Regions from separate parts of the Nonomuraea sp. NPDC049158 genome, predicted to be linked through region 2. Evidence: riboswitches for the same ligand, from Rfam matches in the RefSeq annotation. Region 2 holds a riboswitch; each other region holds the start of a gene.
The links. A riboswitch is a leader RNA that binds a small molecule or an ion and turns the genes downstream of it on or off. The one in region 2 is predicted to bind cobalamin.
Positions count from the first base shown of each region.

Region 1 (10,384 bases), on a different contig from region 2:
CGAGACTCCTGACGGCGGCCGGCGCACGCCACTGCCCGGAGTGCGGGAAGCGGACCGTAGGTGTCGGCTGGAGCTCGGGTGCGCCGCCTCCGTCCACGGGGACGGTACGGAAGCTGACGAGCCCGCCCTCCGACGGGTGCCCGAGGCCGATCCTGGTTCCCGGACCGACGATGACCCGCTGGACGCGGTGGCCGCTCACGTACGTGCCGTTGCTGCTGCCCGAGTCCTCCAGGATCCACTGACCGCCCTCGAAGCGCAGCATGGCATGCGTACGCGAGACGTGATCGGCGTCGATGACCACATCCGACCCCGGGTCACGGCCTAACCGGTACGAACGCCCCGGATCGAGAGTCACCGGTGTGTCATGGCCTTCGACGACAAGCTGCGTCACGAGACCGCCTTTCCCACAGGAGCGAGAGGTGACGTGAGCGACTCTCCGTCGAGCCTCAAAATGGTTGACCGCAGACAGGATCCCCGAAAAGCGGCCGGGCCGCGAGCCTGCGGCGCTCACACCCGCCGGCGGGCGCGGAAACCCGCTGCCTTGGCGCGGTTGCCGCACTCGTGCATGTCGCACCAGCGCCGCGACGACCCGCGCGAGGCGTCGACGTACAGGCGGGTGCACACCTCTCCCCCGCATTCCTTGATCTGTACGATCTGCGGCCCGCCGAGCAGCTGGACCGCCTCCCTGGCGACCGTGGAGAGGGCCGCGGCGAGATCCCCCGAACGCTCGACCCGCCCGGCGTCGTTCAGCAGCACGGACGCCGGCGGCCCGGCGGCGACCCGGTTGACCAGCCGCCGATCGTCCGCCGCCACACCGGCCCCATCGGCAGCGGACCGGTCAACAGCCCCGCCGAGCCGGTCAATGGCGTCCCCCGCCGCCGGCCGACAGAGCGCCAGCCGGTAGAGGGCCTCCCGCAACGTCTTCCCCGCCGTGAGATCGGCGTCGCCGGCCACAGGCGGCACGTCGAGAATGCCCGCCTCGACCGTCCACCGCGCCAGGTCCGCCGGCTCGCGCAGCAGGTCACGCCGGTCCGACCGGCGGTGTTGCACGGTGCCCGCCAGGTCGAGCCCCAGATTGCCGCTGATGAAGGTGAAGCTCGTCACACCCCCATAGTAACCATGTTGACAGGTTATGCGAGAGCACGGAACAGTGACATAACCGGGTTAAGGGGTTATGGAGGGGTGTGCCGTGGCGGTCAGCGTTATGGAGACCAGGAGTAAGGCGCCGGCCCTCATGCCGTCCCTGTTCGTGGTGATGTGGAGCAGTGCCTTCATCGCGGGAGTGATCGGCGTCGGGGCGGCGCCGCCGTTGCTGCTGACGTTCGCCAGGTTCGCGCTGGCGGGGCTGTTGCTGGGCGGGTTCGCGCTGGCCGTACGGGCGCCGTGGCCGCGCGGCCGGCGGCTGGCGCACGTGGTGGTGTCCGGGATTCTGGTCCAGGCGGTGCAGTTCGGCGCGTTCTACTCCGCGATCGGCCTGCATGTGCCCGCCGCGGTCGTGGCGCTGGTGCAGGGCCTCAACCCGGTGGTGATCGCGCTGGTGGCCGGGCGGCTGCTGGGTGAGCGGGTGAGCCCGCGCCAGTGGGTGGGCTTCGGGCTCGGCGCGGCCGGGGTGGGGCTGGCGGTGGCGGACCGGTTGAGCTTCTCTCTGACCGGGGTGGCGCTCTGCGTGGTCGGGCTGCTGGGGTTGAGCCTGGGCACGGTCTACCACAAGCGGTTCGCCGCGGACATGGACGTGCGAACGGGCACCGCGACGCAGTTCCTGGTCGGCGCGCCGCTGATGGGGCTGGCCTCGCTGGTGCTCGAGACGCCGCGGGTGACGGACTGGGGCGCCTTCTCCGGCGCCGTGGGCTGGCTGGTGCTGGTCAACTCGATCGGCGCGTTCCTGCTGCTCAACACCATGCTGAAGAACGCGCCCGCGAGCCGGGTGAGCACGATGTTCTTCCTCACCCCGGCGGTCACCGCGGTGATGGCGTGGCTCCTCGTCGGTCAGTCGCTGCATCCGCTGGCCGTCGCGGGCCTGCTGGTCGGCGGCGCCGGCGTGCTGCTGGCCAACCGGCGCTGAGCCTCAGCCCGGCATGAGCGGCGTCATCCCGGCCGCCTCAGCCCGGCATGAGCGGCGTCATGCCGGGCGCCTCAGCCCGGCATGGAGCTGGTCCACGGCACCCCCGCGCGGGTCTCCGGGGTCTCGATGCGGAAGCGGGGCAGCGACTCGGGGAAGTTCTCCCTGATGTAGCCCACGAGATGTTCGCGTACGTCGCACTTGAGGTCCCAGGCGGAGGGCGAGTCGGCGGCGCTCATCAGCGCCCGCAGCTCGACCAGCCCGTTCGGCAGCACGTCGGTGACCTGGAGCGTCCAGTCCTTCTGGTCCCACAGCGGGCTCTCCTGGATGAACCGATAGAGCTCTTCGCGCAGCTTGCCGATCGGTATCGACCAGTCGACGCGCAGGAACACCACGGCGAGGACCTGGCTGCCGTGGCGGGTCCAGTTCTCGAACGGGTTCTGGGTGAAGTAGGACACGGGCAGGACCAGGCGCCGCTCGTCCCACAGGCGTACCACGACGTAGGTGAGCGTGAGCTCCTCGATCCTGCCCCACTCATCGTTGACCACGACCACGTCGTCGAGGCGCAGCGCGTCGCTGAAGGCGAGCTGGAGCCCGGCCAGCATGTTGCCGATGGTCGGCTGGGCGGCGATACCGACGATGGCGCCGGCGATGCCCGCCGAGGCGAGCAGCCCGGCGCCCAGCGCGCGGACCTGCGGGAAGGAGAAGAGCATGGTGCCGATCGCCAGTACGACGATGGTCACGGCGGCGACGCGGCGGACCAGCCCGATCTGGGTCATGATCCGCCGTGCCCGGCGATTGCGCTCCCCCTTGACCAGGACCAGCCGGTCCAGAACGACGTCCGTGAGGGCATAGCTGGCCTGGACGATCAGCCAGGTGACGCAGGCGATGGTGACCAGGCCGAGCACCCGGTCGATCGTGCCGCCGAGCTCGCGCTGGCGGACGCTCGCGCCGATCATCCCCGGCGAGAACACCAGGTTGGTCGCCACCACGACCCCCACCGAGAACGCCGCCCAGGTGCAGTGCTCCACCAGGTGCCGGGCGAGCGCCCATTTGCGGCCCGCCCTGACCAGCAGCCTCCTGACCACCTCCACCACGAGAATGGAGCCCGCCACCGAGATGGCGAGAATGAGCCAGTCGGTCGGCGACTGCACGTTCATGCCCCCTATGTCTTAAAAGGTCTCGTCAAATGTCACATTGCCCTCAACAGCCACTTGGTATGCGGAGACACGCCGTTCGAAGAAGTTGGCCAGCTCCTGGACGTCCTGCAGCTCCATGAATCCGAACGGGTTGGCGGTGCCGTACCTCTGGGGCAGCCCGAGCCGGGCCAGCCGCTGGTCGGCGACATATTGAAGATAGTCGCGCATCTGCTCGACGCTCATGCCGGGCATGCCGTCGCCGCACAGATCGCGGGCGAAGGCCAACTCGGCGGCGACGGCCTCCTCGATCATGCGGGTGACCTGCTCCCCCAGCTTGTCGTCGAACAGCTCGGGCTCCTCGGCCCGCACGGTGTCGACGACGCTGAAGGCGAACTCCATGTGCATGGACTCGTCGCGGAACACCCAGTTGGTGCCGGTGGCCAGCCCGCCGAGCAGGCCCCGCGACCGGAACCAGTATACGTAGGCGAACGCTCCGTAGAAGAAGAGCCCTTCGATGCAGGCGGCGAAGCAGATCAGGTTGAGCAGGAACTGCCGCCGCTCGTCCGCGGTCTCCAGCCGCCGCAGGCCGTTGATCGAGTCGATCCACCGGAAGCAGAACTCCGCCTTGTCCCTGATGGACGGGATGTGCTCCACGGCGGCGAACGCCTTGACCCGTTCCTCCAGGTCAGGCAGGTACGTGTCGAGCAGCGTCAGGTAGAACTGCACGTGTACGGCCTCCTCGAACAGCTGCCTGCTGAGGTAGAGGCGCGCTTCGGGGGCGTTGACGTGCTGATAGAGGTTGAGCACGAGGTTGTTGGCCACGATGGAGTCGCCGGTGGCGAAGAAGGCGACCAGCCGGTTGATCAGGTGGCGCTCCTGCGGCGTCATCCTGGCCAGGTCGGCGAGGTCGGAGTGCAGCTCCACCTCCTCGACGGTCCAGGTGTTGCGGATCGCGGCGCGATAGCGCTCGTAGAAGTCCGGGTAACGCATGGGGCGCAGGGTCAGGTCCATGCCAGGGTCGAGCAGCATTGCGGGGGTCTCCGTTCGAGGGGCTACTACTGGCAGGCTTCGCAGGTTTCCGGGTTCTCCAAGGAGCAGGCGACGGCGTCGAGCGCGATCGTCGTCTGGGCGATCCGGGTGGCCGGGCGCGAGCGCAGGTAGTAGGTGGTCTTCAGGCCCTGCTTCCAGGCATAGGCGTACATCGAGGACAGCTTCCCGATCGTCGGGCTGGCCATGAACAGGTTGAGCGACTGCGACTGGTCGATGTACGGCTGGCGGGCCGCGGCCAGGTCGATGAGCGCCTTCTGCGGCAGCTCCCAGGCCGTGCGGTACAAGGTCTTGAGGTCGTCGGGGAGGCCGGCGATGTCCTGGACCGAGCCGTCCGCCCGCTTGAGGTCGTCGCGCATCCGCTGCGTCCACAGCCCGCGGGCCTGCAGGTCGGCCACCAGGTAGCGGTTGACCTGGAGGAACTCCCCTGACAGCGTCTCGCGCTTGAACACGTTGGACACCTGCGGCTCGATGCACTCGTAGCACCCGGCGATGGAGGCGATGGTCGCGGTCGGGGCGATGGCGACCATCAGCGAGTTACGCAGCCCGGTCGCGGCGATCTTCGCGCGCAGCTCCGCCCAGCGCGGCCACGCGGCGGCGCCGTAGTGGTCGGGGTGCAGGACGCCGCCCGCCGCCCTGGTCTCCTCGTACGACGGATGCCGGCCGCGCTCCACGGCCAGGTCGGCGGAGGTGTCGTAGGCGGCCAGCGCGATCTCCTCGGCGACGCGGGTCGACAGCCCGAGCGCCTCGGGCGAGTCGAACGGCAGCCTGAGCGCGAAGAAGACGTCGGCCAGGCCCATCACGCCGAGCCCGATCGGCCGCCAGCGCTTGTTGGCCGCCTCGGCCTGGGCGGTCGGGTAGAAGCCCAGGTCGATGGTCCGGTCCAGGAAGCGCACCGCCGTACGGACGGTGGTGCGCAGCCGGGCCCAGTCGACGCCCTCGGCGGTCAGGTGGGCGGCGAGGTTGATCGAGCCGAGGTTGCACACCGCCGTCTCGCCGTCGCTGGTGACCTCGAGGATCTCGGTGCACAGGTTGGACAGGTGGATGACGTTCTCGGGCCGGGCCGTCTGGTTGGAGGTGCGGTTGGCGGCGTCCTTGAAGGTCATCCAGCCGTTGCCGGTCTGGGCGAGAGTACGCATCATCCGGCCGTAGAGGCTCCGGGCGGGCAGCTGCCGGACGTAGCGGCCGTCGGCCTCGTAGGCGCGGTAGGCGCGGGTGAACGCCTCGCCGTACAGGTCGGTGAGGTCGGGGACCTCCTTGGGGTCGAACAGCGACCAGACCTCGTCGGCCTCCACCCGCCGCATGAACTCGTCCGGCACCCAGTTGGCCAGGTTGAGGTTGTGCGTACGCCGGGCGTCCTCGCCCGTGTTGTCACGCAGCTCCAGGAACTCCTCGACGTCGGCGTGCCAGGTCTCCAGGTAGACGCAGGCCGCGCCCTTGCGGCGGCCGCCCTGGTTGACGGCGGCGACGGAGGAGTCGAGCGTACGCAGCCAGGGCACGATGCCGTTGGAGTGCCCGTTGGTGCCCCTGATGAGGGATCCGCGCGAGCGCACCCGGGTCCACGAGATGCCGATGCCCCCGGCGTACTTCGACAGCCTGGCCACCTGCCCGTAGCGGTCGTAGATCGACTCGAGCTCGTCGCGCGGCGAGTCGAGCAGGAAGCACGACGACAGCTGCGGCCGGCGCGAACCCGAGTTGAACAGCGTCGGCGAGCTCGGCAGGTACGACAGCGTGGACATGAGGCCGTACAGCTCGGCGGCCTCGGCGACCGTCTCCGACAGACCGCAGGCCACGCGCAGCAGGAAGTGCTGCGGCCGTTCGAGCACCGTCCGCGACTCCGGGTGCCGCAGCAGGTAGCGGTCATAGACCGTACGCAGGCCGAAGTACTCGAAGCGGTCGTCCGCCTCGCCGGAGACGAGCGCGTCGAGCTCGGCGGCGTGCGCGCCGACGAACGCGGCGAGCGAGTCCTGGATCAGCCCGGCGGCGTGGGTGGCGGCGATGGACTCGGAGAAGGTCCGCACGCCGTGCCCGGCCGCCTCGTCGGCGATCTCCTCGGCCAGGAGCCGGGCGGCGAGCCGGGAGTTCGCCGGATCGGTGATCACCCGGGCGGCGGCCTCCTCGATCGCCAGCCGCCGGTCAATGGCGACCGGCCGACCATCAGTCTCAATGATCTGCGTCACGTGCTCTCTCCTCGCGAGCTCATCCCCGTGAGGGCGCGCGAGAGCACGACGGCCCTGGAATCCCCGGCCGCGACGCCCCCGGCCCTCCCTCGAGGCCATGGACACTTCGATGGGCGGAGCCGGCCGGCTCCCCCAACGTCACCGGCAGGTCTTCGGGCTCGCGGGCATGGTCGAGGCTTCCTACTGGCCGTCGCTTCCCGGAAGTCTCCAGTGCTCGTGACGGCGGTCGTTCCCGCTCACCGCTGCGGGGCAGCCCCGGAATCGCACCGGGTTCCCTTTTGCTCCGCCCCGAGGGGCGAACCAGCGACGAGCAGGATCCTACATCTAGTGGCCGTTGGCGCAACTACCCCAGCATGTTGTGTCGCCCGCGTCGAGCATGCCCAGATCGCGGAGCACCGCCCTGGTCCTGCCGATCTCCGAGGCCAGCCACTGTTCGAAGTCGTCGCCGCTGAGCGGGAGCGAGGTCCATCCCTCCGCCCGGCAGGCCGCCCGCCACGAGTCGGACCCCGTGACCTCGTCGCAGAGCCGGATGGCGATGGCCTTCCCGTCGTCGGACATGCCCTCGGGCCCCACGGCCGCGCACCAGTCGGCGAAGTCCACCCGTACCCCGCACTCCAGCAGGCTCGGCGCCTCGATGCCGTCCACCCGGCGCGCGCTGGAGACGGCGAGCACCCTGACCAGGCCCTTGCCGATGGCGCGGCGCCAGTCCGCGAGCGTGCCGGTCGCCGCGGCGGCCTTGCCGCCCAGGAGCGCGGCCGCAGCCTCCTCGCTGCCGGGAAAGCCGGTGTAGTCGACCTGCCGGGTGTCGGCGCCGAGACCCTTGGCGATCAGCCCGAACAGCAGGTGGTCGGGCTCGCCCTGCGGTCCGCCCGTCAGCGGCGTGCGGTCGGGGTGGGCGACCAGTTGCGCGCCGAACTGGTCGAAGGTGGCGAACTTGGAGTGGGCGGGCACCACCACCACCTCGATCTGGCCGGTGAGCCGGGCCAGCGGCGTGGCGGTGTCGAGCAGCGACAGCCCGTTGTTGAGCTCGGTCGCGGCCAGCGCGGGCAGCCCGGTGACGGTGATCCGGGTGACGGGCGGGGTGCCGGAGACCGGGAAACCGGCGTCGCGGGCGGTCTTGACGAGCGCTTTGGTGACGCGGGCCCAGCGTCCGGCGCCGGGGACGATCGCGAAGCGCCCCGAGAGGCCGGCCGCGCTGACGGCACGTCCGCCGAGGCTCCCCTCCGTGCCACATCCTGTCGCGCAGGCCGCCACCGCCAGCCCGAGCGCGAAGAACCCCCGTCGGCGCATGGCGTCCTCCCCTCGCACCCCATTAACTACCCCACGTCACTGACACTTAACGCACTGTTACACATCAGGGTTGTGATTATCTGGGATCACGAAAAGTCGGGAAGAACTATGAAGTTTTCTCGCCCACACCGACGAGCAGGTACGACGGCAGCGAGGGCTCGCTGACCAGCCTGGGCCGGTCGGGCCGCCAGTCCGGGGCGTGCACCAGGCCCGGCTCGACCAGCGCGAAGTCCCCGAAGAACGCCCGGATCTCCCTCGGCGTCCGGTCGGTGCCGGCCCCGGCCGGCGTGGGCCGGCGCAGCGGCGTGGCGCCCTCGTCGAACCGCCCCCGCGAGGTCGCGTGGGTGAGCACCAGGTAGCTGCCGGGCGCCACCGCCTCGCGCAGCCTGGTCACCATCTTGCCCGGGTCGCGGGCGTCCGGGATGAAGTGCAGGATCGAGACCAGCAGGACGCCCACCGGCTCGTGCAGGTCGAGGAAGCGGGACGCCTGTGCCAGCACCTCGTCGGGGTCGAGCAGGTCGGCCTGGACGAAGACGGCCCGGCCCGCCTCCTCCAGCAGCGCCCTGGCGTGCGTGGCGACGACCGGGTCACGGTCGACGTAGACGACTTTCGCCTCCGGCGCCACCTCGTGCACGTTGCCCTGGGTCGGCAGCCCGCTGCCCAGATCGAGGAACTGGCGGATGCCCGCGTCCGCCAGGTGGCGGACCGCACGCTGGAGGAAGGCCCGGTTGGCACGCGCCAGCAGGACGGCTTGCGGGATCAGTGCCGCAAGCCGGTCGATCGCCTCGCGGTCGACGGCGTAGTTGTCTGTGCCGCCGAGCATGTAATCGTACATTCGTGCGAGATTTGGCGTCTGAGCATGAAACTCGGGCACAGTTTCGATCTTAAGTCCTGCCGGTCCACTTATCACGGGCTATGTGCCTATTGTGGCCGCCGTGTCGTAGCAGTTACTCGACTGTGACGCTCTTAGCCAAATTGCGCGGCTTATCCACATCACGCTCGAGTGCCACGGCGGCGTGGTAAGCCAGCAGCTGCAGCGGGATCGTGAGCAGGATCGGGTCCAGCTCGATCTCGTTCTTCGGCACCACGATGACGTCGTCGGCCAGCTTGGCGTCGGGTTCGCGGTGGCCCACCATGAGCACCTTGCCGCCGCGGGCGCGGATCTCGCCGAGCGTGGTGAGGTTCTTGTCGAGCAGTTCGTCGTCGGGGACGATGGCCACCGTCGGCATCTCGGGGCCGATGAGCGCGAGGGGCCCGTGCTTGAGCTCACTGGCCGGATAGGCCTCGGCGTGCACGTAGGAGATCTCCTTGAGCTTCTGCGCGCCTTCGCGGGCCACGGGATAACCGCGGACCCGGCCGACGAACATCATGCTCGGATAGTTCGCGTACTTCTTCGCCAGCTCGGCGATCTTGTCGCCCTGCGCCAGGATCTCCTCGATCTGGCCGGGCAGCCTGCGCAGGCCTTCGCAGACGCGGCGGCCGTCGGCGGGCGAGAGGTCGTGCACCCGGCCGAAGTGCAGCGCGAGCAGCGCGAACGCCAGCGACGTCGAGGTGAACGCCTTGGTCGAGGCGACCGAGACCTCGGGCCCGGCGTGCAGGTAGACGCCGCCGTCGACCTCGCGGGCGATGGCGCTGCCGACCGCGTTGACGATGCCGATGACCCGGCCGCCCTTGCGCTTGAGCTCCTGTACGGCCGCGAGCGTGTCGTAGGTCTCCCCCGACTGGCTGATCGCGACGTAGAGCGTGTCGGGGTCGACGACCGGGTTGCGGTAGCGGAACTCGCTGGCCGGCTCGGCGTCGGCCGGGATGCGGGCCAGCTCCTCGATCAGCTGCGCGCCGATCTGGCCGGAGTAGTAGGCCGAGCCGCAGCCGATGATCTTCACCCGGCGGAAGGAGCGGGTCTCGCGGGCGTCCATGTTCAGGCCGCCCAGGTGCGCGATGTGGAAGCGCTCGTCGAGCCGGCCGCTCATGGTGCGCGAGACCGTGTCGGGCTGCTCGGAGATCTCCTTGAGCAGGTAGTGCTCGTAGCCGCCGGTGTCGTAGTGCCCGGCGTCCCAGTCGACGGTCAGCGGCTCCTTGGCGGTCTCGCGCGCGTCGCTGGCGAAGGTGTGGAACCCGTCGGCCTTGAGCACGGCCAGCTCGCCGTCCTCCAGGTGCACGACCTGGCGGGTGTAGCGGACCAGCGCGGCCACGTCGGAGGCGGCGAACATCTCCTTCTCGCCGATGCCGAGCACGATCGGGCTGCCGTTGCGGGCCACGACCACCTCGCCGGGCCGCTCACCGTCGACGACCGCGATGCCGTACGTGCCGACGATGCTCTTGAGCGCCTTGCGTACGGCCTCCTCCAGCGTGTCGGTCTCCTCGACCGTGCGGGCGATCAGGTGCGCGAGCACCTCGGTGTCGGTCTCGGAGACGAACTCCGCCCCGTCGGCGGTCAGCTTGGCGCGCAGCTCGTCGGCGTTCTCGATGATGCCGTTGTGCACGACCGCGATCCGCTCGTCGGACGACAGGTGCGGGTGCGCGTTGACGTCGCTGGGCACGCCGTGCGTGGCCCACCGCGTGTGACCGATGCCGAGGGCGCCCTTGAACCTGGGGGGTACGACCTTCGCCAGGTCGGCGACCCGGCCTTTGACCTTGCGTACCTTGAGCCCCTTGTTGGACACGACGAC
Region 1 covers NZ_JBEZDM010000021.1:158,900-169,283, reverse strand. Annotated here, with positions in the region: gene AB0B61_RS36325 (FHA domain-containing protein) at 1-391, opposite strand, end outside; gene AB0B61_RS36320 (ABATE domain-containing protein) at 508-1,104, opposite strand; gene AB0B61_RS36315 (EamA family transporter) at 1,190-2,062, shown strand; gene AB0B61_RS36310 (mechanosensitive ion channel domain-containing protein) at 2,134-3,219, opposite strand; gene AB0B61_RS36305 (ribonucleotide-diphosphate reductase subunit beta) at 3,232-4,227, opposite strand; gene AB0B61_RS36300 (ribonucleoside-diphosphate reductase subunit alpha) at 4,254-6,425, opposite strand; cobalamin riboswitch at 6,551-6,745, opposite strand; gene AB0B61_RS36295 (tripartite tricarboxylate transporter substrate-binding protein) at 6,750-7,715, opposite strand; gene AB0B61_RS36290 (SAM-dependent methyltransferase) at 7,822-8,589, opposite strand; gene glmS (glutamine--fructose-6-phosphate transaminase (isomerizing)) at 8,663-10,384, opposite strand, start outside.
Region 1: it holds a riboswitch for cobalamin, as region 2 does, so the genes downstream of both, AB0B61_RS36300 (ribonucleoside-diphosphate reductase subunit alpha) here and AB0B61_RS55100 (CbtB-domain containing protein) in region 2, are expected to answer to the same signal.

Region 2 (10,384 bases):
CGAGTTCGGCGCGCACGCGATGGTGCACGTGGGCAAGCACGGCAACCTGGAATGGCTGCCGGGCAAGTCGGCCGGTATGTCCGCCTCGTGCGCCACCGACGCGGCCATCGGCGACCTGCCGCTGATCTACCCGTTCCTGGTCAACGATCCGGGCGAGGGCACCCAGGCCAAGCGGCGGGCGCACGCGGTGCTGGTGGACCACATGGTGCCGCCGATGGCGCGGGCGGAGACGTACGGCGACATCGCCCGGCTGGAACAGCTCCTGGACGAGCACGCCACCATCGCCGCCATGGACCCGGCCAAGCTCCCCGCGATCCGCGCCCAGATCTGGACACTGATCCAGGCCGCCCGGCTCGACCACGACCTCGGGCTGGCGGATCGGCCGCACGACACCGAGTTCGACGACTTCATCCTGCACGTGGACGGCTGGCTCTGCGAGGTGAAGGACGCGCAGATCCGCGACGGCCTCCACGTGCTCGGCCAGGCGCCGACCGGGCAGGTCAGGGTGGACCTGGTGCTGGCCATGCTGCGCGCCAGACAGATGTGGTCGGGCCGCGAGACGCTGCCCGGCTTACGTGAGGCACTCGGCCTGGCCGAGGACGGTACGGCGGGGCTGGCCGACGTGGACCGGGCCGAGACGACCGCCCGCGCCCTGGTGGCGGCGATGGAGGAGCGAGGCTGGGCGCCGGAGGCGGCCGAGGAGGTGGCGCGGGAAGCTGCGGAGAAGCTCGCCCAGGAAGCTGCGGAGAAGGTCGCGGAGAAGGTCGCCCTCGCGCTGCCCGCCGATCGGCGCGAGCTCGTCACGCGGGTGCTCGCGTTCGCCGCCGCCGAGGTGGTCCCGCGTCTGGCCCGGACGACCGACGAGCTCGACCACGTCCTGCACGCCCTGGACGGCGGCTACGTGCCCGCCGGGCCGAGTGGCTCACCGCTGCGCGGCCTGATCAACGTGCTGCCGACCGGCCGCAACTTCTACTCCGTCGATCCCCGCGCGGTGCCCAGCCGCCTGGCCTGGGAGACCGGCCAGGCGATGGCCGAATCGCTGCTGGAGCGCTACCGCGCCGACACCGGCGACTGGCCCCGCTCAGTAGGACTGTCCGTCTGGGGCACCAGCGCCATGCGTACGGCCGGCGACGACGTGGCCGAGGTGCTGGCCCTGCTCGGCATCCGTCCCGCATGGGATGAGGCGTCCCGCCGGGTCACGGACCTGGAGCCGATCCCGCTCGCCGAGCTGGGCCGGCCGCGCGTCGACGTGACCGTCCGCATCAGCGGCTTCTTCCGCGACGCGTTCCCGCACGTGGTGGCCATGCTGGACGACGCCGTACGGCTGGCCGCCGGGCTGGAGGAGCCGCCCGAGCACAACTACGTACGCGCCCATGTGACCGCGACCGGCGGCGAGGAGCGCCACGCCACGATGCGGATCTTCGGCTCCGCGCCGGGCGCCTACGGGGCCGGGCTGCTGCCGCTGATCGACAGCCGCAACTGGCGCGACGACGCCGACCTGGCCGAGGTGTACGCGGTCTGGGGCGGCTACGCCTACGGCCGCGACCTCGACGGCGTGGCCGCGCGACCGCAGATGGAGGACGCCTACCGCAGGATCGCCGTGGCCGCCAAGAACGTCGACACGCGCGAGCACGACATCGCCGACTCCGACGACTACTTCCAGTACCACGGCGGCATGATCGCCACGGTCCGCGCGCTCACCGGCCGGGCCCCGGCCGCGTACGTCGGCGACAGCACCCGACCCGACGCCGTGCGCACCCGCACCCTGTCGGAGGAGACCTCACGGATCTTCCGCGCCAGGGTGGTCAACCCGCGCTGGCTGGCGGCGATGCGGCGGCACGGCTACAAGGGCGCCTTCGAGCTGGCCGCGACCGTGGACTACCTGTTCGGCTACGACGCCACGACGGGCGTGGTGGCGGACTGGATGTACGACAAGCTCGCCGAGACGTACGTGCTGGACCCGGAGAACCAGGAGTTCATGGCCCGGTCGAACCCGTGGGCGCTGCACGGCATCGCCGAACGGCTCCTGGAGGCCGCCGAGCGGCGCATGTGGGAGCACCCGGACCCGGAGATCCTGCGCGGTCTGCAGGAGGTCTATCTCAAGACCGAGGGCGATCTGGAGGACGACACGAGCCGGTGAGCGAGGGCCGGCGATCCGGCCCAGTGAAGGTGCAGGTAGGACGCGGTGACCAGCGGGCCGCCGTGTCCGTCCGTCCCGCCGCCCCGGCTCCGGAACAGCGGCTCGCCCGCGTGCTCGACCGTGGTCCGGTGGAACTCGTGCCCGTGGAAGCGCTCGCCCGCCCTGGTCAGGGGCGAATCCTTCAGGGCCACGGCGTCCCGGTAGCCGAGCGTGAGCCTGCCGGTCATCCGCGCCCGGCCCGGCACCCGCCCGCACATGCGCCGCCCGTCCAGCTCCTCGCACAGGTAGAGCAGCCCCGCGCACTCGGCGGCGATCGGCCCGCCGAAGGACGCCACCTGGTCACGCAGTGGCTCGTTGGCGGCCAGCTCGGCGGCGTACACCTCGGGGAAGCCGCCGCCGAGCACCACGGCGGCGGTGCCGTCCGGCAGCTTCTCGTCGCGCAACGGGTCGAAGGCCGCCACGTCCGCGCCGGCCGCCCGCAGCAGCTCGACGTGCTCGGCATACCCGAAGGTGAAGGCCGCCCCGCCCGCCACCGCCACGACGACGCCTTCTCCGACGCGCGCTCTCTCCTCGACGCGCGCGCTCTCCTTCGCCGGGTCCCATACCGGGCCGACGAGCGAGGCCGCCGCCGTCGCCAGCCGCATCAGACCGTCCAGGTCGCAGGAGCGTGCCACCAGGGCGCCGAGCCGTTCCACGGCCCGTACCGCCTCGGCCTCACGTTCGGCGGCGGGCACCAGACCCAGATGGCGGGAGGGTGTGGAGACGGCGTCGTCGCGGCGGATCGCGCCGAGCACCGGCATGCCCGCCGCGCCCAGAGCGGCCCGGCACAGCTCCTCGTGCCGGTCCGAGGCCACCCGGTTGAGCACCACCCCGCCCACCCGTACGCGCGGGTCGAACGTGGCGAACCCGTGCACCACGGCCGCCACCGACCGGCTCTGCCGGGCCGCGTCCACGACCAGCACCACCGGCGCGTCCAGCAGCCGGGCGACATGCGCGGTGGAGGCGAAGTCGCTGTCACCCTTGCCGTCGAACAGCCCCATCACGCCCTCGACCACCGCCACGTCACATCCGGCCGCACCGTGCAGGAACAGCGGCGCCACCCGCTCCTCACCCACCAGCCACGGATCCAGGTTGCGCCCGGGACGCCCGGCCGCCAGCGCGTGATAGCCCGGATCGATGTAGTCGGGCCCCACCTTGTGCGGCGAGACCTCCAGCCCGCGCGCCCGCAGCGCCGCCATCAGCCCGGTGGCCACAGTCGTCTTGCCGCTGCCCGACGAAGGCGCGGCGATCACCAGCCGGGGCACTACCACTCGATGCCTTTCTGACCCTTCTGCCCGGCGTCCATGGGATGACGTACCTTGCCCATCTCCGTCACCAGATCGGCGAGTTCGACCAGCCGCTCGGGCGCGTCCCTGCCGGTGATCACCAGGTGCTGCTTGCCCGGCCGCCCGGCGAGCGTCTCCAGCACGTCGTCCAGATCGAGCCACCCCCACTTCAGCGGGTAGGTGAACTCGTCCAGCACGTAGAACCGGTACGTCTCGGCCGCCAGGTCGCGTTTGATCTGCGCCCAGCCCTCACGGGCGTCGGCCGCGTGATCCTCCTCGGTGCCGGGACGCTGGATCCACGACCAGCCCTCGCCCATCTTGTGCCAGGTCACCGAGCCGCCCTCGGCCGTGTCGCCGAGCACCTTGAGCGCCCGTTCCTCGCCGATGCGCCACTTGGCCGACTTCACGAACTGGAACACCCCGATCGGCCACCCCTGGTTCCAGGCGCGCAACGCCATCCCGAACGCGGCCGTCGACTTCCCCTTGCCCGGCCCGGTGTGCACGATCAGCAGCGGCCTCGTCCGGCGCTGCCGGGTCGTGAGACCGTCGTCGGGCACGGTGGCGGGCTTCCCCTGCGGCATGATCAGACCGCCTTTCGATGATCGCGTACGGCCGACCCCGGATTCCGCTGGTCATGTACGGCCCGGTGATCGCGTACGACCGAACTCAGATCGGAGAGCGCGTCGAGCGAGACCAGGCGCGCCCGCAGGCGCGACGCCAGCCGGACCGCCAGGCCCAACCGCACCGGGCCGCTCTCGCAGTCCACGACCACGCTCGCCGTGCCGTCCAGCAGGGCGGCGGCCCGCTCCACATCGCCGCCCGCCGTCACCCGCCCGTCGGTCACCAGCACCAGCAGCGGCCGCCGCGCCGGGTCGCGCAGCCGCTCCACGCGCAGCACCTCCGCCGCCCGCACCAGCCCCGCCGCCAACGGCGTACGGCCGCCGGTCGGCAGCGAGCGCAGCCGGGCCGCGCCCGCCTCCACCGACGAGGTCGGCGGCAGCGCCAGTACGGCGCCCGCGCCACGGAAGGTGACCAGGCCGACCTTGTCGCGCCGCTGGTAGGCGTCGAGCAGCAGGCTGAGCACCGCCGTCTTGACGGCGCTCATCCGCCGGCGAGCCGCCATCGAGCCGCTGGCGTCCACCACGAACAGCACGAGGTTGCCCTCCCTGCCCTCGCGTACCACCTCGCGAAGGTCGTCCTGGCGCAGCACCAGGCCGGGACCGGTACGCCCGCGCGTCACCTGGTGGGGCGCCGCCGCCAGCATCGTCGCCAGCACGTGGAGGTCGCGGACCCGCGCGTCGGGGCGGCGCGAGGCGGTGGCCCGGCCGCGCGTGGTACGCGAGCGTGAGCGCCGCCCCGCCACGCCCTCACCGATCCCGGGCACCTGAAGCAACGGCACCCGGTACGGCGCCGCCAATCCGGCCACCCGGCCCGGCGGCTCCTGCCCGTAGGCGCTCCCGGCGTCCGGCGACTGCCCGGCATCGGCCGGCTGCTTCGCCGATCTCTTGCCATCCGGCATCCAGTCACCGTCACCCGCCGGTGGCGAGGCGCTCGCCGGGCCGCCGTCCTCCCCAGGCCCGGAGGCATCAGCAGGCCCGGAGGCATCAGCAGGCCCGGAGGCATCAGCAGGCCCGGAGGCATCAGCAGGCCCGGAGGCGTCAGGAGGTCCGGAGGCGTCAGGACCCCCGCCACTGGGATTGTCCGGATCGTCATCCTCCGACGTGCTCTTCAGCAGCTCGTCGAGCAGCGACTCGTCCAGCCCTGGCGCATCGAACGGGTCGCGCCGCCGCCGATGCGGCAGCGAGAGGCGAGCCGCCGCCCGTACATCCTCGGTCGTCACCCTCTCGCGCCCATGCCAGGCGGCGTGGGCGATGGCGGCGTTCGCCGTGACCAGGTCGGCCCGCAACCCGTCCACCTCGAACGCCGCGCACACCGTCGCGATCTGCCGCAGCCGTGCGTCGGGCAGTCGCACGCCGGAAACCCGGCCACGGGCCTGGGCGATCCTGGCCGCCAGCGCCGATTCCTCAGCCGCCCACCGGGCCGCGAACGTCTCGGCGTCCGCGTCGAAGGCCAGCCGGCGTCGTACCACCTCGGCGCGCTCCACCGGATTCCGGGACGCCTTCACCTCCACCGTCAGGCCGAACCTGTCGAGCAACTGCGGCCGCAGCTCGCCCTCCTCCGGGTTCATGGTCCCGACCAGCAGGAACCGGGCGGCGTGCCGGACCGAGACCGACTCTCGCTCGACGTAGCAGGTGCCCAGGGCCGCCGCGTCCAGCAGCAGGTCCACCAGGTGGTCGTGCAGCAGGTTCACCTCGTCCACGTACAGGACGCCGCGGTGCGCGGCCGCCAGCAGGCCCGGCTCGAACGCCTTCACCCCCTCCGTCAGCGCCCGCTCCACGTCGAGCGAGCCGGCCAGGCGGTCCTCCGAGGCGCCCACCGGCAGCTCCACCAACGCGGCCGGGCGGCCCAGACCTTGGGCGTCCGGTTCGTGCGGGCCGTCCGGGCACTCGGCATCGGGCGCTGCCGGGTCGCAGGCGAACCGGCAGCCTGGCACCACGTTCACCGGGGGCAACTGGGCGGCCAGCGCGCGCACGATGGTGGACTTGGCGGTGCCCTTCTCACCCCGTACCAGCACACCGCCCACCCGTGGTGAGACGGCGTTGAGCACCAGCGCCAGTTTCAGGTCGTCGAGCCCGACGACGGCGCTGAACGGATACGAGACGATCAAGACAGGACCTTCCGTACGTTCAAGACAGGATCTTCCGGTTGACGTGGGCGACCCGCCAGCCGCCTCGCGTGACGGTCAGCTCGGTGATGGACAGCGGCGCGAGATCGAAACGGGCGGCGCGCGGCGGGTCCAGTCCCAGCGCGTGGCCGAGCGCCGCCCGGATGGCGCCCGCGTCGCAGACGACGACCGCCTCGGGCTCCCCGCGTACTGAGTCGAGCCAGTCCGCCACCCGCGCCGCGAGCATGGTCAGGCTCTCCCCGCCATGCGGTGCCGCGTCCGGATCCGCCAGCCAGCTCGCCAGCGCGTCCGGCTCCTCCTGCGCGACCCGCCCGTACGGCAGGCCGCGCCACCGGCCGTGATCCGCCTCCGCGAGCGCGGCGACCACGCACGCTTCCCGGCCGAGCGCGGCAGCGGTCTGCCGCGCCGCAGCACTGGGAGCAACCCACGTCGCTGAGCCGGCCACCGCTGAGCCGGTCGCCACCGACCCGGTTGCCATCGAGCCGGTCGTCATAGAGCCTGTCACCACCGAGCCCGTCACCACCGGGTCGACGGCAACCGAGGCCAAGCCGTGTGCGCCGGCCAAGTCGTGTGCTCTGGCCAGGCTGGCCGGGTCGGCGTTCTCATCGGCCACGGGAAAGCAGGCGGTCCGCATCCCCGGCGTGCTGGCGTGCCGGACGAACAGCACGCCGGCTCAGCCCGGCGAGGCGGCGGTCGCGGGTACGGCCGCCGCCCGCCGCGCCGCCCGGTCGCTCACCCACCCGAACAGCACGCCGAAGGCCGTCCAGAAAACGAGCTGCGTCCCCAGCGACACGAGCCTGAACTGCCACAGCAACGTGGCGGGGAAGCCCTCGGGCACCTCGTCCACGGTCGGCAGCAGCAGCCACGCGGCGACCACCGGGACCAGGAACGCCACCCCCGCCGCGACCCACCGCGCCCATGGCCCGGCGGTCACCCGCCGCGCGGTGGCCACCGCGATCGCGATCGCGGCCAGGCCGACAAGGATCATCACGACATAGAGGGCGGTCCGGCTGTTGATCGTTTCCGGGTCTCCCACAGCCGGTGGATTAGCCGGATATTTCACGAATGGTACGAGGATCGCCGCCCCGAACGCCGACCCGGCGGCGGCGAGCGCCAGCCCGCCCTCCGACCGTGGGCCGACCCGGCCCCGCAGACCCGCGTACACCAGGGCGAAGACCCCTCCCACGGCCAGCCCGTACAGGCCGGTGGCGAGGAAGAGCCCGGCCTTCTGGCCTGGCCTGCTGACCAGTTCCTCCTCGCCGTGGTCATGGCCAGGTTCCTGCGCGGCGTGCGCCTGTTCCAGCGCGATAGCACTGTCCACCTGCGGTTCCCCGAAGGCGAAGGCGAAGCCGCCCGCGATCAATCCGGCCAGCAGGCCCAGAAGCAGGCCCCTGACCAGCAGGGTGCGTACCATGCCGAGGTCTAGTGGCAGGGCACGCCGAGCAGGTGACGCCCGTCGTGCATGAGTTCGTGCAGGTACGCACCTGTCTGCGAGATGGCTCCGTTGTCCATCAGCACCAGGTAGGCGATCAGCAGCAGTACCGGCACGGCCAGCAACCACAGCCGCAGACGGGGGAACGGAATGACGGTAGGAGCGGACAGACCACTCATCAGTGCCTCCTCAGGGATGACGCGTCCCAACAAATGAGGTCACGGAGGTCCAAGCGACCTGGCTCCCGGGATCTACGTCCCGGATACAGTGGCGCGTCCGCACCGGCATCTCACCGGATTTCCCTTGGACAACCGTGAAATCTACCGGAACGTATCCTTTCCTCCCGTTCGCGTCAACACATCAAGGAGGCCAGACGTCGGTGGTGTGAGGCGCGCACGGCTGGTGGCGGGTGCCACTCGCGGCGGGATGGAGCGCAGGTTGGAGGTGTACGGTCGCGCCCGGCGTGCTCGCGAGTTCATCGCCCACGGCGAAGTCCGCCGCTTCGCAGCCGCCGGCCGACGCTTTGCGCGGAGAGAGGGCGGTCCCGCGTCGTGTGCGGGACCGCCCCAGGTCAGCGGGCTAGCGGGTTAGCGGACGCGGATGAAGACAGGGTTGGAGTAGAACCACAGGTCCTGCCACGGGCTCTCCTTGCCGTCGGCCGCCGGCTCCATCTCGTCGGTGCTGGTGCCGCGTACCCGCAGGTAGCTGTCGGTCTGCACGTCGCGCAGCGTGTGCCGGATGACATAGTCCCGGCCCTGCCGGCGCCAGTCGCCCGGGCCGAAGCGCGCCACGACCTTCGTGGTGGGGTTGGTGTCGGCGTCCAGGTTGGCGCTCACGCCACTCACCTGCCCGGTGATGAGGTCGACGCGCCGCACCTCGGGGCGCTCGCCGTTGCCGTTCTTGCCCTCCAGCGGCCGGAACCGGATCTCGACCTCGACGTCGGTGCGGGTACGCCGGTTGACCACCAGCGTCTCGCCCACGGTGGCCTGGCGGCCCTGGTTGCCGGCGGTGACGTCGAGAGCGGTGACCAGGTCCCCGGTGGCGACGAAGATGCGGCCGTTGCGCAGGGCGTCCATGATGTCGCCGTAGTCCTGGCGCGCCATCACGTACGTCTTGCTGTACTCGCCCGGCCAGAAGTCCGAACCGCCGCGGGTCCAGTGCACGTGCGAGTCGGAGGTGGCCGTGATCCACCAGTGCCGGCCCTCGCCCAGCAGCGAGTCCCACAGGCCGCCGACCCGCGCGGTCATCTGGTCGAAGCCGCCGTAGGTGGGGTGGTTGCCATACCCGCCGCGCGCGCCACCGTTCAGGGGGCCCGCCTGGTGCCCGGGGGCGCCCTCGAATCCCACGTACACGTCGGGGGCGACGTTGTTGCCGTTGCGGAACTCACGCGGGGTGTCCTGACCCCACACCCCCAGCCCGGTCGCCGAGCGCGCCGCGTGGTGCGCGATCACCAGCGGCTTCTGCCCCATGCCGCGGGCGGCCTTGAGGAACTCCACCATCTTGGCCTCGGTGTCGCGGCCCGCGTCGGCCGGGAAGGCGTCGTGCTTGGCGAAGCGGCTCTCCAACTCGAACAACTGCCGCGCCTCGTCGGCGTGGTGCGGGATCATCAACGTGTGGTGGTCCAGCGCCGGCGCGTCGAACTCCATGCCCCAGAACTGCAGGACCTCGGGTACGAGCACACGCGAGCGCAGCAGGTCGGGATAAGCCTGCTCCAGGTTCACCTTGGAATGCGTCGGGCCGCCGTGGTCGGTGCACATCGCCCAGGTCAACCCGAAGTACTTGGCCATGATCGCGTTGGTGACGATCGGGTAGACCGCGTCGGCGCCCTTGTGGAAGGTCGGCGGATTGGTCTTGGTGTCGAACTCACCGCTGTACTCCGAGTGGACGTGGTGATCGCCCGCACGCCACATTCGGCCATTGCCGGCGCCGTTGCCGAAGGAGCGCTCGTCGTCGGCCTGCGCGGCGGTGCCGCCCACCAGGGGAGCCGCGGCGGCCAGCGTCGCGCCGACACCGGCGTACTTGACCAGCCGCCGCCGGGAAAGCCCGGCCGACTCGGCCTGTTCGTCCTTGTTGTTCCTCACGATGAAGCCTTTCGTGGTGCAGATAGGGTGCCGACCCGCAAGCCTCGAAGAGCCCACTGAACGCCGTGTGAACGCCGCTCGGGACGAGCAAGAACAGTGCATTGATCCCATCCGGAACCCGCCCAAGCCCGGAACCGCTGATGCGGGGCGGGCCGAGGTCGCTGCCAGGTCCTGTTGGGGCCGATCGGTATAGTCGAGGGGAACCTCCGTGGAGGAGGTCGCGGTGGTGGGGCCCACCGCCTCGCCGCCGATCCGGTGGCGGGCAACCGTGGCACCCAGCCGCCAACGGTCCCTACCAGAGGTTGTTCTGTGCTGCTGGTAGGAGGATCTTCATGTCTCGTCCCGAAGCGAAGCGACCCGTGGACGCCGACGTCGACCTGCGTGTGCCCGCCCAGCGTGCCGAGCTGCGCCGGGCTCCGTGGGCGACGCTGGGGGTGATCGCGCTCGGTGGCGCGGCGGGTGCGCTGGCCCGCTACGGCCTGGGCGTGGCCTTTCCGCGCCAGGCCGGGGCCTTTCCGTGGACGACACTGGCCATCAACACCGTCGGCTGTCTGCTGATCGGGGTGCTCATGGTGGCCATCACCGAGGTCTGGTCCGCGCCCGGATGGGTGCGTCCGCTGCTGGGCGTCGGCGTGCTGGGCGGGTTCACCACCTTCTCCA
Region 2 covers NZ_JBEZDM010000062.1:18,311-28,694, forward strand. Annotated here, with positions in the region: gene cobN (cobaltochelatase subunit CobN) at 1-2,140, shown strand, start outside; gene AB0B61_RS55075 (cobyrinate a,c-diamide synthase) at 2,095-3,435, opposite strand; gene cobO (cob(I)yrinic acid a,c-diamide adenosyltransferase) at 3,444-4,046, opposite strand; gene AB0B61_RS55085 (VWA domain-containing protein) at 4,049-6,193, opposite strand; gene AB0B61_RS55090 (histidine phosphatase family protein) at 6,213-6,878, opposite strand; gene AB0B61_RS55095 (CbtA family protein) at 6,885-7,625, opposite strand; gene AB0B61_RS55100 (CbtB-domain containing protein) at 7,634-7,822, opposite strand; adenosylcobalamin (AdoCbl) riboswitch at 7,824-7,972, opposite strand; gene AB0B61_RS55105 (phosphoesterase) at 8,231-9,724, opposite strand; gene crcB (fluoride efflux transporter CrcB) at 10,057-10,384, shown strand, end outside.

Region 3 (10,384 bases), on a different contig from region 2:
CTGCGGCGTTCGGTGTCGAAGGCGTTCACGCCACGGGCGGTCTCGGCCATGGAGCAGCACTTCCGGCGGCTCAACGAGGACCTGCTCGACCGCGTGGCGCCCAGAGGCGAGGCCGACTTCGTGTCCGAGATCGGGCACGAGCCGTCGATCAAGCTGACCGCCCGGTTCATCGGGGTGCCCGAGTCGGACGAGGGCTTCGTACAGGCGCATGTGAAGGACTGGTTCCAGCTCTTCCTGTCGCCGCAGCCGCCCGACCGCCAGCTCGAACTGGCCGACAGTTTCCTGACATATCTGGATTACGTGGATCGGCTGGTCGCGTCCCGGGCCAAGGAGCCGCGCGACGACTTCACCTCGCTCATGACCTCACTGATCGGCTCCGAGCTCAGTCACCGCGAGGTGGTGGAGCTGATCTCCACGATCCTGCTCGGCGGCAACGACACCGTGCCGAACCAGCTCGCCAACAGCGTCCTGCGACTGCTGCGCGAGGACGCCTGGCCGGTCGCGCCGCCGCTGATCCAGAACGCGGTCGAGGAGTGCATGCGTATCGACGGCGCTTCTCTCGGTTCGTTCCGGTACGCCACCACGGATATTTCTCTCCACGACGTGACAATTCCGGAGAAGTCGCTGGTGCTCCTCTCCACCGACTCCGCCGCCCACGACGAGACCGTCTTCCCCGACCCGGACCGGTTCGTCATCGACCGGGCCAACGCCGACGCCCACATGGTGTTCGGCTACGGCATCCACTTCTGCGTGGGCGCCGCGCTCGGCCGTCTGCAACTCCGCACCGCGCTCGAGGTGCTCGGCCGCCGCCTGCCCACCCTCAGACTCGCCGACGAACCCATCGTCTACCGCAAGTCCATCGTGGGCCGGGGACTGACAGCCCTGCGGGTGACGTGGTGAGTGGCGCGCCGGGCCGGTTCGACGGGCGGGTGGCCCTGGTGACGGGCGCGGGGTCGGGCATCGGCGCGGCGTGCGCGGCGCGCCTGGCCGCCGAGGGCGCCTGCGTGGGCGTCCTGGACGTGAACGCGGCGGGCGCCAAGTCGGTCGCCACCGCCATCCGCGCCAGGGGCGGCACGGCCGCGGCGCTCGTCTGCGACGTGTCGGACGAGAAGCAGGTGGCCGGGGCGATCGGCGAGCTGCTCGCCTCGTTCGGCCGCCTGGACGTCGTCCACTCCAACGCCGCCGCGCTCGGTCCCGGCACCTACGGCCGCGACCACGATCTCGAGGACCTCGACGTCGCCGTCTGGGACCGCACGATGGCGGTGAACCTGCGCGGCTGCCTGCTCATGGTCAAGCACGCGGCCCCCGTGATGGCCGACGGCGGCGCCTTCGTCGTCACCTCGTCGGTCTCGGGCCTGCTGGGTGACGTCGCGCACGTCGCGTACGGCACCTCCAAGGCGGCGCTGACCGGTTTCGTGCGGTACGTGGCCACCAAGTACGGCTCACGCGGCATCCGCTGCAACGCCGTCGCGCCCGCCCTGGTCCTGACCGACGCCGCCGCACAGGCCCTGGGCCGGGAGCGGCTGGCCGACAAGGCGGCCGAGCGGCTGCTGCCCTGGGCCTGCACCCCGGACGACGTGGCCGACCTCGTCGCCTTCCTCGCCTCGGGTGAGTCGCGGTGCATCACCGGACAGACGATCGTCATCGACTCCGGCACCCTGGCCCACCGCCCCGAGCACGCCCTGCGCCAATGGCGCGACGCGGCGGAGTGACCCCCGGGTTCTCCGGGGTGGTTCGTCACACGACCGTCTCGACCTCCTGTGACGGTCTGTGGTGGCTGGGGTCCTTTAGAGGATTCGCCCTTCGGGGGAGAGGAAGAAACGGTCCGTGGTGGCTGGGGTCCTTAGAGGCGTACCCGCTTCGGGCGAGCGGAGGAAGACGATCCCTCGTGGTCGGGCCCCTGTAGAGGGATGCCTTCTCCCCGGGAGCGGAAGACCGGATACCCGGAGAACATTCATGGGCGCCGCAATAGGGTTGTGGCGGATCAAGGGGGATGAATGGAGCCGGTGTCGGTCGGGTTGGTCGGGGCGGGGCCGTGGGCGGAGCGGGCGCACGCGCCCATGCTGGCCAAGAGTCCGCATCTCCGGTTCGCCGGGGTGTGGGCCCGGCGTCCGGAGGCCGCCGCCCGGCTGGGGGCGCCGGTGTTCGAGCGGGTCGAGGAGTTGTTCGACGCGTGCGAGGCCGTGGCGTTCTGCGTGCCGCCGGGCGTACAGGCCGAATTGGGGGTACGTGCGGCGCGGGCCGGGAAGGCGTTGCTGCTGGAGAAGCCGCTCGCCGACTCGCTGGAGAACGCGCGGCGGCTCGCCGACGCCGTGCGGGAGGCCGGTGTGGCCTCCCAGATGGTGCTCAGCATGCGTTATATGAAGTCGGTCAGGGAGTTCCTGGCGCGCTGCGCGGATATCGAGGCGTTCGGCGGTCACGCCGCGAACATCTCCAATGTTCTGCTGGGCGACCACCCGTTCGGCACCCCGTGGCGGCTCGAGCGCGGGGCGCTCCTGGACGTCGGGCCGCACGTGGTCGATCTGCTCGACGCCGCGCTCGGCCGGGTGATCGGCGTACGCGCGCACGGCAACCCGCTCGGCTGGACCGGACTGTTGCTCGATCATGAGGGCGGCGCGGTCAGCGAGGCTTCGATGTGCATGGCCGCCGCCGGTGACCTGCCGCCGGCCGGCGTCGCGGTGTACGGCAGGACCGGCAGCGTGACGCTGCTGCCCGGTGACGACGACGATCTGTTCGAGACCCTCGCCGAGGAGTTCGCGCGGACCGTACGCCAGGGCGGCGGCCACCCGCTGGACGCGGCCCACGGGCTCAGGTTGCAGGAGATCATCGCCGAGGCGGAAGCCCAATTGGGCACCCCTTGACTTAACGCCCATCTGGCGCATTGATAGCGTCTGTCCGACGCGCAGAGTTGCAGCGAAGTCCGGTGCGAGTCCGGCGCTGTCCCGCAACTGTCATAGCCAGGTCGCCTGCCTCCGCGCTGACGTCATCAACCCTCGTGGAAAAGGGTGATCCGTCGCTCTCAAGCGGGTCTCTCGGTTCCGACAGTGTGAAAGGACTTCTCGTGAGGCCCGTACGCACGGCCTTCGCGGGCGCGCTGCTGGGAACGCTCGTTCTGACCGGATGCGGTCAGACCAGCACTACCACCACCCCGTCACCCGCGAGCCCCACCGGCTCCACCGGCACGACCGGCTCGACCAGTTCCGCCGCCTTCCCCGTGACGGTCGAGGCGGGCAACGGCAAGGTCACCATCGCCAAGAGGCCGGAGCGGATCGTCTCGCTCTCCGCCAGCCACACCGAGACGCTCTTCGCCATCGGCGCGGGCCCGCAGGTCATCGCGGTGGACGACCAGTCCAACTACCCGGCCGGTGTCCCCAAGACCGACCTGTCCGGCTTCAAGCCGAACGTCGAGGCCATCGTCGCCCAGAAGCCCGACCTGGTCATCGTCTCCAACGACATCGACAAGATCGTCGCGGAGCTGGGCAAGGTGAACGTGCCGGTCCTGCTGGAGCCCGCCGCCACCAAGCTCGACGAGGCGTACGACGAGATCGCCGACCTCGGTGCCGCCACCGGCAACACCGAAAAGGCCGGACAAGTCGTGACAGGCATGAAGACGTCCCTGGACAAGCTCTCGGCGAACGCCCCCAAGGACAAGAAGCTCACCTACTACCACGAACTCGACCAGACCCCTTACGCGGCGACGTCCAGTACGTTCATCGGGCAGATCTACGCCATGTTCGGCCTCACCAACATCGCCGACAAGGCGCCGGACCCGGCGGGCGGCTACCCCAAGCTGTCGGCGGAGTTCGTCGCCCAGGCCGACCCCGACCTGATCTTCCTGGCGGACGTGAAGTGCTGCCAGCAGAGCAAGGACACGCTGGCCAAGCGCCCCGGCTGGAAGGGACTGTCGGCCGTCAAGGGCGACCAGGTGATCCAGCTCGACGACGACATCGCCTCGCGCTGGGGCCCGCGGGTCGTCGACCTGGCGCAGACCATCAGTGACGCCGTCGGCAAGGCGGCCACCCGCCAGTGAGGTCCAGACCGATGTGGACGGCGGGCGCGCTGGCCGTGCTCGCCGTCTCCATGGTCGCCGGGCTGCTCGGCGGGGCCGCCGACATCTCGCCGTGGCAGGTGGTGCTCCAGGCCCTCGACTGGCTGCCGTACGTGAACGTGGACTCGGGGCTGGCACCCGTGGAGAAGGGGCTGCTGTTCGAGCTGCGGCTGCCCAGGGTGCTGGTGGCGGCCGTGGTCGGCGGGCTGCTGGCCATCGCGGGGGCCGGCTATCAGGGGGTGTTCCGGAACCCGCTGGCCGACCCGTACCTGCTGGGCGCCGCGGCCGGAGCCGGGCTGACCACCACCGTGGTCATCGTGCTCGTGCCGACCCCCGTCGTCGGCATCCCGGTGGCCGCCTTCGCCGGGGCGGTCGGCGGGGTGTTCCTCGCGTACGTGCTCGGCAACACCGCCGGGCGCTCGGGCGGCACCGCCACGCTGGTGCTCGCCGGAGTGGCCGTCACCTCGTTCCTCACCGCGATCCAGACGTTCATCCAGCAGTTCAAGGTCGAGCAGTTGCAGCGCATCTACTCCTGGATCCTGGGTGATGTGGGCGGCGGCTGGGACCAGTTCTGGCTGGTCCTGCCGTACGCCGTCGTCTCGGCCGTGCTGCTGCTCGCGCACGGGCGGATGCTGGACGTGCTCTCGGTGGGGGACGAGGAGGCCACCAGCCTCGGCGTCCGCGCCGGGCGGGTACGGCTGGCGGTCCTGCTCGCCGCCTCCCTGGCCACCGCGGCGGCCGTGGCGGTGAGCGGGCTCATCGGGTTCGTCGGGATCGTCATCCCGCATGTGGTCAGGCGGCTGGCGGGCGGCTCCTACCGCATCGTGCTGCCGCTGTCGCTGATCGGCGGCGCCGCCTTCCTCGTGCTCGCCGACCTGGTCGCGCGCACCGTCATCGCCCCGGCCGAGCTGCCCATCGGGGTGGTCACCATGTTCGTCGGCGCGCCGTTCTTCGTGGCCGTCCTGCGCATGACCCGGCAGACCGCCACATGACCGCCACCACGGGCCCGGTGGATCGCCACGTGGCCGCCGACGCGGCCCGGCCGGCCCGGATGATCGAGACGAGCGCCCTTTCCGTACGGCTCGGCGAACGCGAGGTGCTCACCGACGTCGACCTCTCGGTACGGCGCGGCGAATGGCTGGCGATCATCGGCCCGAACGGCGCCGGAAAGTCCACCCTGCTCAAGGCCGTCATGGGCGTCGTCGGCCACCAGGGTGACGTCACCGTCGACGGCAGGCCCGCGACCACGCTCAGGCCCAGGGACCGGGCCAGGCTGGTCGCCTACGCCCCCCAGACACCCTCGCTGCCGCCCGACATGACCGTGTACGAGTACGCCCTGCTCGGCCGCACCCCGTACATCCCCTACCTCGGCAGCGAGAGCCGCCGCGACAAGGAGGTCACCAGGTCCGTGCTCGAACGTCTCGACCTCACCGAGTTCGCCGGCCGCCGGCTGGGGGAGCTGTCCGGCGGCGAGCGGCAGCGGGTGGTCCTGGCCAGGGCGCTGGCCCAGGAGGCGCCCGCGCTCCTGCTCGACGAGCCCACGACCGCGCTCGACCTCGGGCACCAGCAGCAGGTGCTGGAGCTGGTCGACCGGCTCCGGCTCGCCGACGAGCTGACCGTGGTGACGACGCTGCACGACCTGACCCTCGCCGGCCAGTACGCCGACCGGCTCCTCCTGCTCGCCCGCGGCCGGGCCGTCGCTGTCGGACAGCCGGGACAGGTGCTCACGGAGGCGCTGGTCGGCACCCACTTCGACGCCCGGGTGGAGATCGCGCCGGGTCCCGGAGGCCGACCCGTGGTGCACCTGGTAAGAGGTGTCTCGTAAAAGAGGAGCCGGCATATCGGGACGAGGATGTCGTCCTGACGGGATCTGGTGGCATATCAGGTTGTTCTGTAGGGGCCTGGTGGCGTATCGGGTCGAGGGCGTCGTCCTGAAGGGGGTCTGGTGGAGCTGACGTATCGGGTCGAGGACGGGGAGCGGCTCGGGTCGCTGCTGTGGGAGTTCGGGCCGGGGTGGCGGATGATCTCGTCGGCGCTTCTGGGCGGGGGGATCGGGGAGCGTACGTGGGTGCTGAACGCGCAGGTCGTGGCGGGCTACTCGCGGATGGACCCGGTCGAGCACCTGCTCGACCTCGGGCCTGACGGCAGCGGGGTCGGGATGATGACCGCCGCCTCGGTGGAGCGCTACGCGCGGGCGGCAGACGGCGGTGCGGAGGTCGTGGCGACGGTCGGGTTACGCGTCCCCACCTGGGCCGCCGCCCCTGAGGGCGCCACCGACCCCGAACTGGCCCCGATGCTCAGCACCACTGCGCCGCCCGTGGGCACGATCAACCTGATGGCCGCGGTGCCGGTCGCGATGACCGACGCCGCCCTGGTCAACGCCGTGATGACGATGACGGAGGCCAAGTCGCAGGCGCTGATCGAGGCGGGCTTCCCGTGCACCGGCACCGCCTCGGACGCCCTGTGCCTGGCCGTACGCGCTGACGGGCCGCAGGAGCTCTTCGGCGGCCCGCGCTCGACCTGGGGCGCCCGCCTGGCCCGCGCCGTCCACTCCGCCGTCCACCAGGGCGCGGCCTCCTGGCGCCCCCGGACCTAGGACGATGGTCGCCCCACGACCGCCTCGATCTCCTGTGACGGTCCGCGGTGGCTGAGGACCTTGTGGAGGGATACCCCCTTCGGGGGATCCGGGGGAGAGGAAGAGCGAACGTCCGCAATCACTGGATCAGCGGGTGAGGCCGTAGTCCTCCTGGGCGCCGCGTTCCGTGACGTGGCCCGCGTCGAGGTCGGCGAGCACCGCTTCACGGTCTCGCTCGTACGGGGAGCCCATTCCGCCCCCGCCCGTCGTCTCCACCACGAACGCCTCACCAGCGGCGAACCGCACGTTGTTCACCTTTGACGCGAGCCGCTCGACCGTCCCGTCCAGGTGGCGCTTGAAGAAGCCGCCGACCCGCCCCGGCATCCCGCCGTCGCGGCCCGGCGGGGCCAGGCGCAGCCGGTCGCCGCGCGTGGTGACGTGGCAGTCCGCCAGGAACCGGTACACGGTCCGCGAGCCCAGCCCGCCGCGCTGCCGTCCGGGGCCGCCGGAGTCGGGGATGGTCTCGATCGACTCCACGATCAGCGGGCAGCGGCTCTCCACCGGCTCGGCCTGCGGCACCGAGTTGCGGCCGATGCCGAAGTGCACGCCTGTCGCGTCCGGCCCGTCGAGCCCCCGCCGCGCGCCGACGCCGCCGAAGTCGTACGACAGGTGGATCCAGTACGGCGCCCCGACGGCCGCGATCGAGAACGGCTGGAGGATGCCGCTGGGCGCGATGGCCCGCTCCGGGACGGCGTCCGACAGCGCCTGGAAGATGGCCTCCATGGCCGCGTAGATCGGCACGTACCGTCCGCCGCACGGGTAGGGGGAGCGGGCGTTGAGCAGCGAGCCCTCCGGCAGCCGTACGTCGATCGCGCGCAGGCAGCCGTCGTTCATGGGGATCGTCGGATCGAGGAAGCAGCGCACCGCGAACACGGCGGCGGCCAGCGACTGGGACGCGGACGCGTTGATCGCCGCCGGCACCTGCGCCCCGGTCCCGGCGAAGTCCACCACGGCCCGCATCTCGGGCGCCTGACGCTCGACGCGCCCGCCATGGCGTTCCAGAGTGATCGCCACCCGGACATCATGCGATTTTTCGGGGTCTATTCCGTCGTCGTCGATCGGGTACGACGCCTCGAACCAGCCCTCCGGAAGGTCGGCCAGCGCGGCCCGCGTCCTGGCCTCCGTGTAGTCGAGGTAGTCGTCGATCCCGCTCGCCAGCCCCGCGGCCCCGTACTCCGCCACCAGCGCGCCGACCCGGGCCGCCGCAACGGCGGTGCCCGCGACGAGTGCCCGTACATCACCCATGACCTTGTCCGGCGTACGGCTGTTGGCCCGCAGGATGGCCTCCACAGCCGGTTCCAGACCGGCGGCCGTGGCCAGCCGTACGGGAGGCAGCTGGAGCCCTTCGAGGAAGATGTCGGTGGCCAGCGGTGCCATGCCCCCGGCGGACAGCCCGCCCAGGTCCGACACGTGGATCATGGTCGCGGCGAAGTACACGGGCCGGTCCCCGACGAAGACGGGCCGGTAGACGAGCAGGTCGTTGGTGTGCACGCCGCCCCGGTAGGCGTCGTTGAGCACGTACACGTCACCGGGACGCATCATCTCCAGCGGCACGTCCCGGACGAGCTCCGGCAGGGCGACCTTGAGCGCCATGCTGTTCATCAGCGTGGTGGCCATGGAGTGCGCGATCAGCCGCCCGCGCGCGTCCAGGACGGCGGCGGAGGCGTCGGACCCCTCGACGATGAACGTCGAGTACGCCGACCGCACGACGACGATGCTGGCCTCCTCGGCGGCGACCACCAGCGCGTTCCGCAGCACCTCGGCGGTCAGCACGTCACTCATGCGGCTCCCTGGTCAGATGTACGGCCCGCGCCGGGCCCAGCGTGGCGGTCCACCCGGGCGGCACCACGATCGTGGACTCGGCGTCCTCGATGATCCCCGGGCCGGGAAGCACCGCCAGCGTGTCGCGGGTGTGCACCGGCACCTCGACATACCCGCCCACCTCGGCGAAGTACGCGGACCGCACTCCAAAAGGCCCCGAAGAAGCCATGGGGACGTCGGTGACCGCCGGGACCGGGGCGGCGGGCAGGGTGACGCGGACCCGGTAGCTGACGATCTCCACCTCGCCCCGCTGCGAGATCCCATAAACCCGCTCGTACCGGTCGAAGAACCGCGCCTCCAGTTCCGTACGCGACGAGCTCCACGGCACCGTCAGATCATGCGACTGCCCCCGGAACCGCACGTCCACCGACCGTGAGACCCGCACCTCCGGATCGGACGGCGACACCCCGAGATCCTCCGCCGCCGCAGCGGCCAGCGAGTCGAACACCTCCGCGGGATCCCCGGCGTCCAGCCGCGACAGCACCCGGTCCGTCGACAGGTCGCCCACCAGCAGCCCGGCCGCCGACGCGACGCCGCAGTGGGCGGGCACCACCACGGTCTCGATCCCGAACCGCTCCGCCACCCGCGCCGCGTGCATCGGCCCCGCCCCGCCGAAGGCCACCAGCGCGTACCCACGCGGATCGATCCCCCGCTGCACGGTCACCACGTGCACGGCCGAGGCCATCGAGGCGCTGACGATCTCGTGCACGGCGTGCGCCGCCGCCGCCCTGGACACCCCGAGCGGCCCGGCCAGCCGCTCCAGCGCCTTGTCGGCGAGCGGCGCGGACAGCGGGATCGACGCCGAGGTCAGGTAGCCGAGCACCAGGTTCGCGTCCGTGACCGTCGGCTCGGAGCCGCCCAGCCCGTAGCAGGCGGGTCCGGGCTCGGAGCCGGCCGAGTGCGGGCCGACGCGCAGCGCTCCGGCGGCGTCGAGCCAGGCGATGCTGCCGCCGCCCGCGCCCACCTCCGCCAGGTCGATGGCCGGGGTCTTGATCGGCACGCCGGTCCCGGCCCGCCGCCCGCCGAAGCTGCCCTTGCCGCCGACGTGGAACTCGTGCGTGATCTCCGGCCGCCCGTCACGCACCACGCAGGTCTTGGCCGTCGTCCCGCCCATGTCGAAGGAGATGACGTTCGCGAACCCGCTGCCCGCCGCCGCGAGCACCCCGGCCGCCGGGCCGGACTCGATCATGGCGACCGCCCGCCTGGCGGCCAGCTCGGCGGAGATCACGCCGCCGCTCGACTCCATCACGTGGACGGGCGCCCGCACGCCCAGCGAGGCCAGCTGGTCGCGCAGCCTGGAGAGGTACGAGGCCATGATCGGTCCGATATAGGCGGACATGATGGTCGTCGTGGCCCGCTCGTACTCGCGGATCTCCGGCCATACCTCGGACGAGACGACCACGTTCTCCACCGATTCGCGGAGGATCGCGGCCACCTGCCGCTCATGGTCGGGGTTGGCGTAGGAGTGCACCAGGCACACCGCCGCCGACGTGATGCCCCGCCGCGCGATCTCCGCCGCCACCCGCCGTACGGACTCCAGATCGAGGGGCGTCAGTACGGCCCCGCGCGCCGACACCCGCTCCACCACCTCGAAGCAGTCGCCCGCGGCCACCGGCGGGGGCGGCGGGGTGAAGCGCAGGTCGTAGCGGTCCTCCTCGACCCGGGCGTATCGGCCCAGGGGGACGACCGAGCGGAAGCCCTGAGTGGTGACGTAGGCCACCCGCACGCCCTTGCGTTCGAGCACGGCGTTGGTGGCCAGCGTGGTGGCGTGCACGACGCGGGTGACCAGCGCGGGGTCCACGCCGTCGAGCACCCGTGTAACACCGTCCGTAATTCCGGCGATGGGGTCGTAGGGGGTGCTCAAACACTTGATTACCGTT
Region 3 covers NZ_JBEZDM010000045.1:55,702-66,085, forward strand. Annotated here, with positions in the region: gene AB0B61_RS50285 (cytochrome P450) at 1-900, shown strand, start outside; gene AB0B61_RS50290 (SDR family oxidoreductase) at 897-1,712, shown strand; gene AB0B61_RS50295 (Gfo/Idh/MocA family oxidoreductase) at 1,998-2,861, shown strand; cobalamin riboswitch at 2,869-2,989, shown strand; gene AB0B61_RS50300 (ABC transporter substrate-binding protein) at 3,062-4,030, shown strand; gene AB0B61_RS50305 (iron ABC transporter permease) at 4,042-5,040, shown strand; gene AB0B61_RS50310 (ABC transporter ATP-binding protein) at 5,037-5,873, shown strand; gene AB0B61_RS50315 (adenosylcobinamide amidohydrolase) at 5,994-6,644, shown strand; gene AB0B61_RS50320 (hydantoinase B/oxoprolinase family protein) at 6,771-8,465, opposite strand; gene AB0B61_RS50325 (hydantoinase/oxoprolinase family protein) at 8,458-10,384, opposite strand, start outside.
Region 3: it holds a riboswitch for cobalamin, as region 2 does, so the genes downstream of both, AB0B61_RS50300 (ABC transporter substrate-binding protein) here and AB0B61_RS55100 (CbtB-domain containing protein) in region 2, are expected to answer to the same signal.